Regions from separate parts of the Peribacillus sp. P4_B1 genome, predicted to be linked through region 2. Evidence: riboswitches for the same ligand, from Rfam matches in the RefSeq annotation. Region 2 holds a riboswitch; the other holds the start of a gene.

Region 1 (5,810 bases), on a different contig from region 2:
GCAGTACGCCTGAAGCATCAGCTGTTAAGAAAATGATTGTATTTGGGTGTCCTGCGATACTTGGGCTCACGATGTTATCGATCGCTTGCATTTGGTATGCAGCACGAGTGTTTTCTGTTAATGAACTATCATCATAGTTCGCTTCACGTGTTTCAGGATCAACAACTACGTTTTCCAATACGGCACCGAAACGGATCGCATCGAAAATTTGTGGTTCTTTTTCGCGTGAAAGGTTGATCGTTTTCGCATAACAGCCGCCTTCGATGTTGAAAACACCGTTAGAAGACCAGCCGTGCTCGTCATCGCCAATCAGTTTACGATTAGTGTCTGCGGATAACGTTGTTTTACCTGTACCGGACAGTCCGAAGAATAAAGCGACGTCCCCTTCACGTCCTACGTTAGCAGAGCAATGCATTGGAAGGATTCCAGCCTCTGGAAGTAAGTAGTTCATGATCGAGAAGATCGATTTTTTCATTTCTCCTGCATATTCCGTTCCGCCGATAAGGATGGTGCGGCGTTCAAATGAAACGATGATGAAAGTTTCAGAAGAAGTTCCGTCCACTTCTGGATCTGCTTTGAAATTAGGTGCCGAAAGTATTGTGAATTCTGATTCGTGACCTCTTAGTTCCTCTTCGTTTGGACGGATGAACAAAGTATGGGCGAAAAGATTATGCCAAGCATATTCATTAACAACTTGGATAGGAAGGCGTGATGATTCGTCTGCACCAGCGAAACCTTTGAAAACAAAAATCTCTTCTTTTGCTTTTAGGTAGTCAACTACTTTATTATATAGTTTATTGAACACATCTTCGGAAATTGGCCGGTTCACTGAACCCCAATCGACTTTATCTTTAACAGATGCTTCTTCCACGATATATTTATCTTTAGGTGAACGACCAGTATATTTGCCGGTTTCAGCTTTTACTGCGCCAGTTGATGTTAAAACGCCTTCGTTTCTGCTCAATACCTTTTCAACCAATTGAGGAACTGAAAGTTGAGTTTGAACATTGTTTCCTGTTAATAATTGGTGTAACTCATTAGAAACATCTACAGAATTCATATATGAGGTACCTTCCTTTGTTTAAGTTTTTATATTACAATTAGTATAACACATTCATTTAAATAGTCTATACTATTTATTTTTTTTTGTGATAATTTTCAACTGGCCGCATTAATCAATTTAAATGGGAAGGAACCGAGTCAGGATGATCGCATATACTTTCATGGAAGCATCTTAATTTTGAATGGTAAATCATGATGCCTTTCCAATTCTTGTTCTCAATGTTCTATTATTAATGGCAATTTTCATTATTTCTATTCGCCCTGGCTTGGAAACCCTTTAAAGACGTTGAACCAACACGTATTTTCACGTGAACGCCATTCTGGGGGAAATGTTCTTTTTTAGAAAAGCATTGACAAATTCCAACCAGATACGATAATATCTTAAATTGTACGGATTCTCTTATCCCGAGTTGGTGGAGGGACAGGCCCTTTGAAACCCAGCAACCTGCCATATTGAACTTGACTCCAAGATCGATCGCCGAAAATAAAGCGATGGTTCTTCAAGGAATAGTGGTGATGGTGCTAACCTGAGCAAGGTAAAAAACCCTTGAACGATAAGAGTGAAAGGATAGAAGACAGAATTTTAAACCTTTCCTCATTTGCCAGGGAAGGTTTTTGTGTTTTTAATAAGTAATTCTGTGTCTATAGTTGAAACTAATGAGGGAAACGAGTTCCGTAAAAAATCAGGCTTATGCCTACAACATACTAACTTCCAAGGAGGAAATATGATGTCAAAGAAACGTCTATTTACTTCTGAATCTGTTACAGAGGGCCATCCGGACAAGATTTGTGATCAGATTTCAGATTCCATTTTAGATGCTATCCTTGCTAAGGATGCAAATGCACGTGTTGCGTGCGAAACAAGTGTAACAACAGGTCTTGTGCTTGTTGCTGGAGAAATTACAACATCCGCTTACGTGGATATTCCGCGTATCGTTCGTGATACGATTGCAGGAATTGGCTACACACGTGCGAAATACGGTTTCGATGCTGAAACTTGTGCTGTATTGAGTTCAATTGATGAGCAGTCTGCCGATATCGCAGCTGGCGTCGATAAAGCATTGGAAGCTCGTGAAGGACACATGTCAGAGGAAGAAATCGATGCAATCGGTGCAGGGGACCAAGGTCTTATGTTCGGATTTGCCTGTAATGAAACTGAAGAGCTTATGCCGCTTCCGATCTCATTGGCACATAAACTTTCATTCCGACTGGCTCAAGTTCGTAAAGATGAAACGCTTGCTTACTTACGCCCTGATGGTAAAACACAGGTAACTGTGGAGTATGATGAGAATAACCGTCCTGTACGTGTTGATACGATCGTTATCTCTACACAGCATGATGCAGAAATTACGCTTGAACAAATTCAAGCAGATTTAAAAGAACATGTAATCAAAGCAGTTGTTCCAGCTGAATTGATCGATGCTGAAACTAAGTACTTCATCAACCCGACTGGCCGTTTCGTAATTGGCGGACCTCAAGGGGATGCTGGTCTTACTGGACGTAAAATCATCGTTGATACGTATGGCGGATACGCTCGTCACGGCGGCGGTGCATTCTCTGGTAAGGATGCTACTAAAGTTGACCGTTCTGCGGCATATGCTGCTCGTTACGTTGCGAAAAACATCGTGGCAGCTGGCCTTGCTGACAAAGCGGAAGTTCAATTGGCATACGCAATTGGTGTGGCAGAGCCTGTATCGATCTCGATTGATACGTTCGGAACTGGTACTGTTAGCGAAGAAGTCCTTGTTGACCTAGTTCGCGCTAACTTCGACCTTCGTCCAGCCGGTATCATCAAAATGCTTGATCTTCGTCGCCCGATTTACAAACAAACAGCTGCATACGGACACTTTGGCCGTACAGATGTCGATCTTCCATGGGAACGCACAGATAAAGCAGAAACATTAAAAGCACAAGCATAATCAATAAATGAAAAGGTGTCCCGCTTATAGCGGACACCTTTTTTTATTGATTTATTTTGCCGTCAGAGGGAATAATTCAAGAAATCCCATAGAAATCCACTCACGTGCATATACCCGTGAGATTGGCTCATTTACTCGTGAGATTGGGCGTTTACTCGTGAGTTTGGTTCATTTACTCGTGAATTTGGCTCGAATACTCGTGAGTTTGGGCGAATACTCGTGAGTTTGGTGCGAATACTCGTGAGTTTGGTGCGAATACTCGTGAGATTGGTGCGAATACTCGTGAGGTTGGTGCATATACTCGTGAGATTGGTGCGAATACTCGTGAGATTAGTGCGAATACTCGTGAGATTGGGCGAATACTCGTGAGTTTGGTGCGAATACTCGTGAGTTTGGTTCATTTACTCGTGAATTTGGCTCGTTTACTCGTGAGTTTGGTTCATTTACTCGTGAATTTGGCTCATATACTCGTGAGTTCGTAAGTTTGGTGCGTCCTATAAGTTCCCGCTATATTCAGTTTATTTTATACGTTCTGCCGTTTTGTAGTATTGCCCTTTTTCAGCATATTCGCGTACGATACGTTCCATATCCTGACGGTCTTCTTCGTTGATTTCACGAATGACCTTAGCTGGGCGTCCGAATGCCAACATGTTCGGTGGAATGACTTTGCCTTGGGGAACGAGACTGCCTGCACCTATAAAAGCCCCTTCGCCGATTTCCGCTGCATCAAGCACAATCGAGCCCATGCCGATCAAAGCTCCTTTTCGGATTTTACAGCTATGTAAAATGACCTGATGGCCAATGGTTACTTCATCCTCGATGATCAATGGATTATTTGGGCTTTGGTGCAGAACGCTGTTATCCTGTATACTGACTTTGTTCCCAATGATGGTTGGGGATACATCGCCGCGTATGACGGAATTGAACCAAATTGACGATTCTTCACCAATTTTCACATCACCTGTCACGACAGCATTTTCAGCAATATAAGCGCTTTCAGCGATATCAGGTTCTTTACCTTTAAACGGATAAATAATCATTTTCAATCATTTCCTTTCCGAAGTGAATGTTTTTATGTATTATTTTAATATACCGTATGCAAATACACTTGGCTATTTATAATATAAATGTACAACTTGTTAGGTTTCTTTTTTGGCGAAAATCACGAATATGGTTATAATTTATATATATTATTTTAACTATCATGGATCGTATACAACAAGTGAAAAGTGAAAGGGGGATTTCGAATGTGGAAATGGGAGACAGAAGGAGACGCAAAAGGCGTCATTGTCATCATTCATGGGGCGATGGAACATCACGGCCGTTATAAGTGGTTAACACAAATGTGGCTTTCAGCTGGATACCATGTCGTCATGGGCGACCTTCCTGGGCAGGGTATGACAACTCGCGCCTACCGGGGACATATCGATTCCTTTGATGAATATTTAGACGAAGTGAAAAGCTGGATAGAAGAGGCTTACGAATATTCGTTGCCGGTCTTTTTACTTGGACATAGCATGGGCGGTTTGATTTCGATACGCCTTCTTCAGGAAGAGGAATGGGACATTGCAGGGGTGATTCTTTCTTCTCCATGTTTAGGCCTCGTGACGAAGCCGCGGAGGTTCCTGACAACCATCTCGCATGGTTTGAACATCATGATGCCTCAGTTAAGGGTAGATTCCGGATTGACACCTGAAATGGCGACGAGAAGTGCGGAAATTCGTGAATCCGATAGAAACGATACATTATATATCACGAAGGTTTCGATTCGCTGGTATCGCGAGCTTGCACAGGCGATGAAGGATGCTTTTGAAGAGATTCCCGAATTTCAGGATGTGCCGCTTTTGGTCATGCAGGGCGGAGATGACCGAATCGTGAATAAGAAGGCGGTTCGTGAGTGGTTTAATTATAACCTGGCCAGTGAAAAGCAATATAAGGAATGGCCGAAGCTTTATCATGAAATCTTCAACGAACCTGAGCGTGATGATGTATTCCAATATGCGCTGAGTTTTGTTGAAAATCGTTTAAAGATATTAGGGTATGTCGTTTGATCGGTAAATCCTGCGGGATAATTGAAAAAGCTGCTGAAGTGAGACATTCAGCAGCTTTTTTTATTTGAAATGGATCAACCTGCTTTTGTAAGCAATTCGTACGATTTGATGACCGGTGCCCAAAAAGTAACCGGATACATAAATTGGCTCAAATGTGTAAGTTCATTTTTATTGGATAAGGCGGTGGATAGGAGATAGATGGATTTAAAGCTCAAGTCATTAGCGAATAAATCTAAAAGCGTCGCTTTCATATTCATGATTTCATCATGGTTTTGTGTGGAAATCACTAAATCGAGCTGTGGCAGGAACTTATCAAAATGATTTTCAAATTGTTTGAGGTCTTCCATGTTTTTTTGTTTTTCTGTCAATGAATTAAGCGATCTGACAAAATTCCCGTACTCTTCACTCGAATCCCTTTTGATTCTTTCTGTCAATATATCGGTCAGTAATGAAATAGGCAACTGTTCCATTTTTTCTACACCCTCTTATCTATTTTCTTTAATTATAATTATTATAGACAAAAAATTCAAAAAGTTATGATTGGAAATTTGCTGCCGATCATTTGAGGGGTAGCCATTTCCTTCAAATGAAAAAACACCGTTCCGAAAGAACGGTGTCAGGAGCGATCATCTCTTTTCAATCGCCACAATGAATGGCGGATTGTTGGCTGGGTTGATGAAGCCGTATTTCAGGATATGCGCTTTTTGTTGAGGGAAGTCCTGTACATAATCCATCAATGCATCCCGTTCAGCCGATCCTCCTGGATGTCCATGGTAAA
Region 2 (10,633 bases):
GCCCATTCAAACGCCGGGGAGTGTGAATTCTTTTGAGATAGTCACAAAAGATGGGGAAAAGATCGTTTCATACCAAGAAGGTTGGATGCCTATGGAATGGGGGAGACGATTCAAGACAAATACCCCCATACTTTCTTTTTCATCCAATGTTGATGAAATCCCTAAAATCATCGTCTTTGGGTTTTGTGCAGCCACTCTAAATCATCGTTCAAATTGACTAGTGTTATCCTTTAGCAAATCCTTTTAATATTTGATATAATTATAGAAGGATACATAGATTGATTACATAATAAAAGGTGGTAAATATGAGTTTACTTAATGAGATTCTTAATTTTAATGAACAGTTTGTAGAAAAAGGTGATTATGTTAAGTATAGAACGGATAAGTTCCCTGAGAAACGTATGGTCATCATAAGCTGTATGGATACTCGGCTCGTTGAACTATTGCCAAAATCCTTGAATATCAAAAATGGCGATGTCAAAATCCTGAAGACTGCCGGGGCAATCGTCTCCCATCCATTTGGAAGTGTCATGCGAAGTATCCTGATTGCCATTTATGAGCTAAAGGCAGATGAAGTATTCGTCATACCTCACCATGACTGTGGAATGGCATCAGTAGATGCAGATTCTGTAGTAGGGAAAATGGTTGAACGTGATATTCCACAGAGCACCATCGATACCCTTGGAGCTGCAGGAATAGATATTCGCAGTTGGCTTCGCGGATTTGATGATGTTTATGAAAGTGTTAAGAAAAGTGTGGAAGTGATTAAAGGACATCCTTTAATACCTAAAAATATTCCTGTACATGGTCTTATCATTTCACCCGATACAGGGAAGCTGGAATTGATAGTCGATGGGTATGCGGAAGAACAAAAATAATATATTTATCGAAGCTGTCGGGATTATTTCCGGCAGTTTTTTTCAAATTTTAAGCAATACTATTTATTTTTATCCTTTTTTTTGATAAAATCGCGAAGTGTAGTTTGTCACTAATACAAACGGGTGGGCGAGGGATAAATTTTATAAGGATACAACATGAAGAAATTAAACTTGGAAACGTTTTTCCACTTTTCAGACTATGGAACGAATGGAAAACGTGAAATCCTTGCTGGAGTCGTCGGCTATTTTACGATAGTCTATATACTCATCGTGAATTCCCTGATTTTATCGGAAGCGGGCATACCAGTTAATGGTGCAGTGATTGCCACGATTCTTTTATCTGCTTTAAGCTGTGTCATGATAGGAATTTGGGCGAATGTCCCAATCCTCCTCGTTCCAGGAATGGGCGTAAATGCCCTTTTTGCTTATACCATGGTTCAAGGGATGGGTCTATCTTGGCAATCGGCGCTTGGTGCTGTGTTTATCTCAGGGGTTATTTTTGTAGTCATTGCTTTTACAAAATACTCTAAGTTAATCAGTGAGTCAATTCCAAGTTCGATAAAAGAAGCCATATCTGTTGGTCTTGGCTTATTCTTGATGCTAATCGGTCTCGAGAAGGGCGGGATAATCACGGGAGGTTCATCATCTATCGTCGCATTGGGAGATTTAAGCGATCCAGCAGTGTGTGCAACGGTGTTAACCTTTTTACTGGCAATCACGCTATTCATCAAGAATGTCCCCGGTAACTTCATGATTACCATCCTGGCAGGTAGCCTTATTGCCTATTGTTTCGGGACGGTTCAACTATCGGAAATCCATTTTTCAGGCATAGACACAGCTTCCTACGGCGATCTCTTCTTTTCATTATCGTTCATGGAAGCGGACCGAATTGAATTCTGGATAAGTGTATTTGCGATGACGATGGTTCTTGTTTTTGAAAATATTGGTCTTGTACACGGGCATGTAGACAGTATCAACCGCCAGGACGCCTATAAAAAGTCGCTGCAGGCGACAAGTGTTTCCGTTTTATTTTCAGGTATATTCGGATCGAGCCCTACCGTTGCAACAGTTGAAACCGCAGCAGGAATCGCATCTGGAGGCAGAACCGGTTTTACTTCAGTGGTGACGGGTTTGCTATTCATTCTATCATTGCTGTTTATACCAGTGATTAAAGTGATCCCTGATAGCGCCATTGCCCCCATTTTAATTATTATTGGCATTTTGATGCTCGGAAACATTAAAAAGCTGGATTTCAGCGATTTAACCGAGAGTATACCTGCAATCATGATCATCACGATCATTCCATTCACATACAGTATCGCGGATGGAATGGCATTCGGTTTCATTCTGTACCCGTTCTTGAAGCTTGTTACCGGAAAGGCGAAAGAAGTGTCAGCCCCGATGTATGTGAGTGCTGGAATGTTTATCGTCTATTTCATCATCAGTATGCTCGGTTAATATTATGGAAGAGCGGTTGGAATGAGTTCTCTCTTATTCCAACCGCTCTTCTTATTGTATATTTTTGACGAAAAAAATGGATTTATTGTGAATTACTCGATGACACATCCATTCTGAAAATGCTATGATATAGAATATTAAAAAATGATAAATGACTAGCAGCATATTAGAGGATGTGACAGGATGATTATTGAAGGTTTAAAAAGCCATGGATCAGGTAATGATTTCTTAATAATTGATGAATTGACTACGGCCTTGACGTTTACTGAAGAAGAGCGAAAAAATTTCGCGAAGGCCCTATGCAATAGGGAAAAGCTTGGAGCGGACGGTATTTTGTTTGTAATGGAAAGTGAACAGGCTGATTGCCGGATGCGTGTTTTTAATGCGGATGGATCGGAAGCTTCGATGTGTGGCAATGGACTTCGCTGTGTTGCGCGTTATGCGAACGACGTTCTAGGGCTCGATAAAATGATTGTGGAAACGATGAAGGCAAATCTACTCGTGGAGAAAACGGAAGATATTTATGAGGGCATCCCGACTTTCAAGGTGGAAATTTCCCCGGTAAGTTTTAATGTAAAGGATCTTCCTCTTGTATTAGCAAAAGAACAATTGCTAAACGAACCAATGCCGGAACTTCATGATACCCTTTTATTTTCGGCATTGGCGGTTCCTAATCCACATTTAATCACGCTCGTCGATAGTGACGTTTTGCAAAGTGATTTGCAGGCAGACCTTTCGACAAAGGTCAATCAACCGAATGCGCTTTTTCCTGATGGTGTCAATGTCAGCTTTGTGAAAGAGCTTGAACCAGGGAGCATTTATGTGCGGACATTTGAACGGGGAGTAGGCTTCACTAATGCATGTGGAACGGCGATGTCAGCTTCAAGCCTAGTAACATGCTCTGTTGGAATTAACTCATTGGAAAGTGAAATATCTGTCTATAATAACGGTGGAAAAGTTAAATGCGTCGTCCATCATGATGAAGAAAGCCAAAAGTATTCAATAGATTTAATCGGGAATGCAACATATGAATTCAAGGTATTGATCGATATAAACTTAGATCAGCCCGAAAAATTCAAAATGCTTGAAAAACAGGTTTTTGAATCGGAAACAAGCTTATATTCCAAGCTGCAGGATGAAGTTCAAAGTTATTTGAAAACGACATTATAAATTTAAAGACCAACAATTAGTTGGTCTTTTTTTGTTTTAGGAATGACAATACTTCCAAAAAGGCTGGGCCATTATCGACAAGTCTGTAATCCATAAATGGACACCCTTCCCTTTTTAATCTGTTTGGTACGGTTTCAATCGTATAGTCCTTCAACTGGAGACTTTCGTCCACTTCCTTCCAAAACAAAGGTGTGGCCACACCCGCGAAAGAATTTCCGCGTGGGGAATAAGGAACAATTATGGTTTTTCCTTCACTATGCTGTACAAAGTCCAAGTAAAGTCGATTATGCCGATTTATTTTCATTCTTTCCGTTGTAAAATCATTTGGGTTGGAACTGGTTAGGTAGTCGCCGAGAAAGTCGGTGAATATGCGTGTCTCCTGATAAGTAAATCTGTCATCAGGCAGAGGGATGTGAATTTGCAGTCCTTTGTTACCTGACGTTTTTACAAAAGCCTTTATCCTTAATGATTCCATCACTTTTTTAATTTCCTGTGCGGCCTTTATCGCCAATGAGAAAAATTCGATGGAAGGAGGGTCTAAGTCCAGGACGATTTCGTCGGGCCTTGTTTTACCCGCTTTCTGAAATGGGGCGTGGAATTCCAATGCAAGTTGATTACCAAACCAAAGAAGCGTTTCAATATCGTTACACAGCATATACTCGATATCCACATCCATGAACGTTTTAATAAAGTCCGGCGCATAATCAGGTTTGTTTTTCTGGAAAAATCTTTCTTTATCCATAGTGCCATGAGGATAACGGATTGTCGTAAGCAGTTTATCCTTTAAGAAAGGTAAGAAGAAGGATGAAACCTCTCTTAAATAATGGAGGTATTCAACTTTTACCACCTTTTTTCTACCAGTTATCCAAAGCGGTTTATCCTTGGAGGTTATTTGTACAGTATCTGGAAACGTGTACTGGCCTATCACGAATTTCTCCCATGTGCATTCTTCGGGAGCCGTTTGTAAAAGCCATTGCGAAAACTGAGGTTCACGCAATTCATTTTCCTCATATACGTGTAGGAATTGAACTTCGATGCAAATGGATGGATGGATATAAAAAAATTGTGCATCCTCATCTGATGCATTTTGCTTGATCAGTTCATGCAATATCCCTTTATCTTGAGCACTCAGTCCATTTTTAACACTTCCGATTTTCGTTGCGGCACCTTCTTTTAAAACTGCGAGGGAAACGTAACCATTTTCTTTGTGCAATGCTGTAATGAAACAAGAAACGGTCTTCCAATTTTTCACTTTGATCCAAGATGTAGTACGTTTTCCTTCTTGCCAAGTACCCCGAACTTCCTTAGCGACAACCCCTTCGCCATCTAATAGGATGACCTTATTCAAGGCATTATCCAAAACGTCAAAACTCTCAATTAATTGGATCAAAGCCTTATCGTTGGGGTCAGGCGGCATAGGAAAACCAAGTGCTTCACCCATATTCAGCATCAATCCTCTTCGTTCTTCCATAGGTTTAGCAGCTATGTCCTTTCCGCTGATGCGAATCAGGTCAAACGCAATAAACCGGCATGGCGAAAAATGAGCTTTTTCTGAAATTAAGGATTGTTTCCCAAGGCGCCCTCGCCACTGGATTTGGAAAAAGTCGGCCTTTGCTTGATTGGTAAGCCAAACCAACTCTCCATCTAACTGTAGCGGGAGATAATCTTCCAGGTCCAAATTTTTGATGTACGCAATGATTTCTGGGAATTGTGGTGATAATTCCTTCTCGTTTCGACTCGAGATGCTTATCGTATCGGAGTCTATCGTTAAAATTGCCCTAAAGCCGTCATATTTGACCTCATAACGCCAATCTTTGGAGGTGGGGGCTTCAGGGTAATAGGTTGGCAGCATTGGTTTCATTTAGTTTTACCTCCGCAAATAATTGATTAACATTATTTTGCCAAAAAAACGAAGTGTTAGAGTTGGCAATTGTTTTTTCGGTTTTTTTTGAACAAAGGGGAATAATAAAATTGTTCTTCTCTTTAAAAATAAGTTATGAGGTGACGAATATGCATACGATGTGGAAGGGGAGCATATCATTCGGTTTGGTGAACATTCCGATTAAACTTCATGCTGCAACGGAGGATAAGGATATTTCTTTAAGGACGTTGCATAAGGAATGTCATTCACCGATTAAATACGAAAAAGTTTGTCCGGTATGCCAGAAAGAAGTGGGTAAGGATGATATAGTCCGCGCTTTTGAGTATACAAAGGGAAAATTTGTTGTCTTGGAAGACAATGAACTAGAGCAACTGAAAAAACAAAACGAAGAAAAAGCCGTGGAAATTGTGGATTTCGTTAAAATAGCAGAAATAGATCCCATATATTTTAACCGGAGTTATTACATGTCGCCTAATGATGGAGGGATAAAGGCTTATTCCCTTCTGAGACAGGCCCTCAAGGAATCGGATAAGGTAGGGTTAGCGAAAATCATCATACGCTCAAAAGAACAAATGGCGGTAATTCGAGTCGTTGATAATACCTTGGTGATGGAAACGATCCATTATCCGGATGAAGTTCGTTCAACAGCGGATGTACCGAATATCCCTGCTAATGATACCATTGTAAAAAAGGAAATAGATACTGCCGTGTTATTGATAGATCAATTAACGACTACTTTCGATCCGGCAAAATACACCGATGATTATCGAACCGCATTACTTGAATTGATTGAATCGAAGAAAACGGGACAAACGACGATTACAGCCAAAACAAAAGAGCCAGTTTCCAACAATGTAACAGATTTAATGGAGGCTTTACAGGCATCCATTGACCGAACGAAACATGATGAACCGGAAAAGAAAAAGACGACCCGAAAGAAAGCGGCACCGAAAAAAAAGAAACAAGCATAAAACAGGAAGCTGAGCGGAAGACGCATTATGTCGCTCGGCTTTTTGCTCGTTTTAGCCAAGGGAATGGCAAGATTATGAAAGACTTTACAAAGAAATAATTCGTTAAAATTACATAAGTAATGCATGTACAAATAGGTATTGGATCAATATGTCCCGATTAATGGGATTAAAAGAAAATAGTGGATGAAAATGAAGGCAAAAAAATTCGCTCCCTAAAGAGCGACAATGAGGAATTCAATCGTGAAAATCAACATATAGGCGAACGGTTGTAGTTTTCGACTATATATTGTGTTCATATTCTACCATATTTAATTCTGAAATAGCAACAAAATTACTAAACTATCCTATGATTTTTTCTGGAAATCAATGATATTCGACCGCTTAACGGATCATGGGGGATTTTGTATGTTCCGATCCACTATATTCTCATAAATAATTACAGAAAAAATGGATTTTTAGTATAATTTAAACATATGGGATGATATAAATTAAAATGAACGGAAGATGATGTTAAAAATGGAAAATGGAAAAATCAAATCGCTTCATGCCGGAAGGCCCAAACAGGAAAATTTTTCGAATATCGATATCTTTTCAGCCATGGATAAACAAGCACAGGATAATGTGACAGTAACTAGATCTGGCATAATTGGTGATGGGGTAGGTAATGTAAAGTTCCATGGGGGTCCTGATCGGGCTTTGTGCTTTTACCCCTTTGAGCATTATTCATTATGGAATGAAAAATTCTCTAAAAAGCTGGATATCCCTGCATTCGGTGAAAATTTAACCATAGCGGGGATGACGGAGGTATCAACATATATCGGCGATATTTATCAAATAGGCGAAGTGATTGTTCAAATTAACCAGGGGAGGATTCCTTGTTCGACCATTTCCCACTTCAATCAAGAACCTAAGTTTTTGGAACTCGTGCTAAAAACGAGTTTCACTGGTTATTTTGCAAAAGTACTTCAAGAAGGAACGATAAATAAACAAAACGAAATCGTGCTAATAGATCGTTTGCAAGAAAAAATTTCAGTTCATTATGCAGCAGAGGTGATCCTTCATAAACGAGATGGGCTGGAAGGCGCAAACGCTTTACTTAAACTGGATCCGTTAGCGGAAGCCTGGAAACAAAGGATATTAAAGAGAGTTCAAGCTGCAAAAGATTGAATGATTTTTGCAAAAGTGAAAAAAATGACGATCAGGTATTGAAATTGACAGATTATTAATGTAAATTAAATATAATCAAATTTTGAAATCTTGTGAAAATTATATAAATGGATCTTATCGAGAGAGGTGGAGGGACTGGCCCGAAGAAACCTCAGCAACCAGCTTAGGCAAAGGTGCTAAATCCAACAAGCAGAGCTTGATAGATGAGGAGAATGTTTCAAAAAACCTTCTTCTTTGAGAAGGTTTTTTTTTCTTTTCTCTCATACTCATAGAAAACGACAAAAACAGGATTGTTTTTGAGAGAGGATGTAATGATGAATTTTCGTAAAGAAGTGAAAGAAAGAATGCTGGTTGGGGAAGGGGCAATGGGGACCTTACTGTACTCTAATGGCATCGATCAATGTTATGAGGAATTAAACTGTACGAACCCAGATCAAATAGTGTCCATCCACCGTGCTTATTTGGAAGCTGGTGCAGATATCCTTCAATCGAATACCTACGGAGCCAACTTCAACAAATTGAAACGCCATGGACTAGAAGATGAAGTAAGCAGAATCAATCGCCAGGGAGTCATCCTTGCTAAAAAAGCGGCAAAAGGAAAGGCATATGTCTTCGGTACCATAGGGGCACAGCGGAGTATCAGGAAATCGGATTTAAGCATTGAAGAGATAAAGCGAGGTTTTCGAGAACAGCTATACAGTCTGCTGATGGAAAATCCTGATGGGATTCTCCTAGAAACATTCTATGACCTGGAAGAACTTGAAACCGTCCTGCAAATCGTTAAAAATGAAACTGGACTGCCGATCATCGCAAATGTTTCGATGCATGAACTGGGTAATCTTCAAAATGGAATCCATTTAAATGAAGCCTTTCAAAAACTTGAGCAATTGGGTGCCGATGTTGTTGGGGTGAATTGCCGTCTCGGTCCACATCATATGATTAGGGCCTTGGAAGAAGTAAGTTTGCCAAAGCAAGCGTCGATTGCCATTTATCCTAATGCCAGCCTTCCGGATTATGTGGATGGAAGGCTTGTCTATAAAGCTGTGCCGGAATATTTCGGTTCAAGTGCCCTCGAGCTGCGTGAGCAAGGTGCCACGATCATAGGAGGCTGCTGTGGAACGACGCCTTTGCATATTCAAGCTGTAAAGAATGCAATTGGAAGTTTGGTACCAGTAAAAGAGAAAATAACTAAAACCCGTGAAATAGAAATAATTAAAGTGATTGATAGAGAGTTGGAAATCCCACTTTACGAAAAGGCCAAAACTGAAAGGACGATACTAGTTGAACTTGATCCACCGAAAAAGTTGGGAATAGAGAGTTTCATGACTGGTGCTGAGGTTTTGAAAAAAGCAGGGGTCGATTCAATTACATTAGCGGATAATTCACTTGCTTCACCAAGGATATCGAATGATGCACTGGCTAATTTACTGAAGAACCAATTGAATGTAACGCCGATGGTGCATATAACATGCCGGGATCGGAATTTAATTGGCCTGCAGTCACATTTAATGGGTCTGCAGACAGTGGGGCTGAATGAGTTATTGATCATCACCGGAGATCCTTCTAAAATTGGGGACTTCCCAGGTGCCACTTCGGTTTATGATTTATCGTCGTTTGACCTGATAAGTATGGTCAAACAATTTAATGAAGGTCTTTCCTATTCCGGTCAAAGTTTGGGCCAACGGGCAAATTTTAAAATTGCCGCCGCTTTTAATCCCAATGTGAAATATCTGGATAAAGCTGTTCAGAGAATGGAAAAGAAGATTGCATGTGGTGCTCAATCCTTTTTGACACAGCCAATTTATTCGGTGGAGCAGATTGAAGAGGTATATGAAGCTACAAAACATTTAGAGACCCCGATTTTCATCGGTATCATGCCCTTGACAAGCACACGGAACGCCGAATTCATCCATAATGAAATCCCAGGCATCAAATTGCCTGATAATGTTAGAAGGGCTATGGCTTTAGCGGGGGATGACCCTGTAAAGTCAAGGATTGAAGGGGTGAATATCGCACGAGAGCTAGTGGACGCGGCAAGGGAAAAATTCAAGGGCATATATTTAATCACTCCGTTCCTTCGCTATGAAATGACGGCGGAACTTACGAAATATATTAGAAAAGTCGATAGTAAACAAACATCAGAGGTGGCAGTACATGAATAAAAAAGCGATTCAAGAACAGTTGGATACTAAGATTCTCCTTCTTGATGGAGCGATGGGGACCATGCTCCAAGCGGAGAATTTAACAGCAGAGGATTTTGGCGGGGAACAATTCGAGGGCTGCAATGAGTATTTATCACTGACACAACCAGAAATCATCCAATCCATCCATGAAAAATATTTAGCGGCAGGCGCTGATATCATTGAAACAAATACCTTCGGAGCGACAAGCATCGTGCTTGAAGAATACCAAATAAGCACAATCGCTTACAAGCTTAATAAAATTTCAGCCGAGCTTGCCGTTAAAGCATGTGAAAAGTATTCAAATGAAGATTGGCCAAGATATGTGGCTGGCTCGATGGGTCCCACTACAAAAACGCTTTCCGTAACAGGGGGAACGACTTTTGATATTTTAACCGATTCCTATGAAGAACAGGCACTTGGTCTCTTGGATGGTGGGGTGGACTTGCTATTGGTGGAAACCTGTCAGGATATGCTTAATGTCAAGGCTGCCTTTTCGGGAATCAAAGCAGCCTTCGCTAAAACAGGAAAAGATGTGCCTGTCATCATATCAGGTACGATCGAACCGATGGGCACGACACTCGCTGGCCAGTCCATAGAAGCTTTCTATTTATCGGTTGAACATATGAAGCCCGTGGCTGTCGGCCTGAATTGTGCAACAGGTCCGGAGTTCATGATAGACCATATCAGGACACTTGCAGATATAGCAAATAGCGCCATCAGTTGTTATCCGAATGCTGGGCTCCCGGATGAAGAGGGTCACTATCATGAGTCACCGACTTCCCTTGCGGAGAAAATGAAGCAATTTGCCGAAAAGGGATGGGTCAATATCATTGGGGGCTGTTGTGGTACGACACCAGAGCATATTAAAGAACTTTCCAGGGTCCTCGAAGGCATTCAGCCCCGTGCTATTACGACCTCAGCCCA

The links. Region 2 has a riboswitch for S-adenosylmethionine ahead of AC1DVK_RS14425 (bifunctional homocysteine S-methyltransferase/methylenetetrahydrofolate reductase). Riboswitches for the same ligand answer to the same signal wherever they lie in the genome.
Region 1: linked by a shared signal. The riboswitch ahead of metK (methionine adenosyltransferase) and the one ahead of AC1DVK_RS14425 (bifunctional homocysteine S-methyltransferase/methylenetetrahydrofolate reductase) in region 2 are both predicted to bind S-adenosylmethionine.

What each region holds. Positions count from the first base shown of each region.
Region 1 covers NZ_JBFUHM010000010.1:37,645-43,454, forward strand. Annotated here, with positions in the region: gene pckA (phosphoenolpyruvate carboxykinase (ATP)) at 1-1,060, opposite strand, end outside; SAM riboswitch class I at 1,460-1,623, shown strand; gene metK (methionine adenosyltransferase) at 1,788-2,981, shown strand; gene AC1DVK_RS07915 (hypothetical protein) at 3,028-3,204, shown strand; gene AC1DVK_RS07920 (gamma carbonic anhydrase) at 3,500-4,018, opposite strand; gene AC1DVK_RS07925 (lysophospholipase) at 4,229-5,032, shown strand; gene AC1DVK_RS07930 (hypothetical protein) at 5,107-5,502, opposite strand; gene mnmM (tRNA 5-(aminomethyl)-2-thiouridylate-methyltransferase MnmM) at 5,659-5,810, opposite strand, start outside.
Region 2 covers NZ_JBFUHM010000022.1:44,928-55,560, forward strand. Annotated here, with positions in the region: gene AC1DVK_RS14390 (hypothetical protein) at 1-217, shown strand, start outside; gene AC1DVK_RS14395 (beta-class carbonic anhydrase) at 306-878, shown strand; gene AC1DVK_RS14400 (NCS2 family permease) at 1,035-2,336, shown strand; gene dapF (diaminopimelate epimerase) at 2,520-3,506, shown strand; gene ligD (DNA ligase D) at 3,523-5,367, opposite strand; gene ku (non-homologous end joining protein Ku) at 5,517-6,359, shown strand; gene AC1DVK_RS14420 (MOSC domain-containing protein) at 6,876-7,526, shown strand; SAM riboswitch class I at 7,638-7,736, shown strand; gene AC1DVK_RS14425 (bifunctional homocysteine S-methyltransferase/methylenetetrahydrofolate reductase) at 7,841-9,688, shown strand; gene metH (methionine synthase) at 9,681-10,633, shown strand, end outside.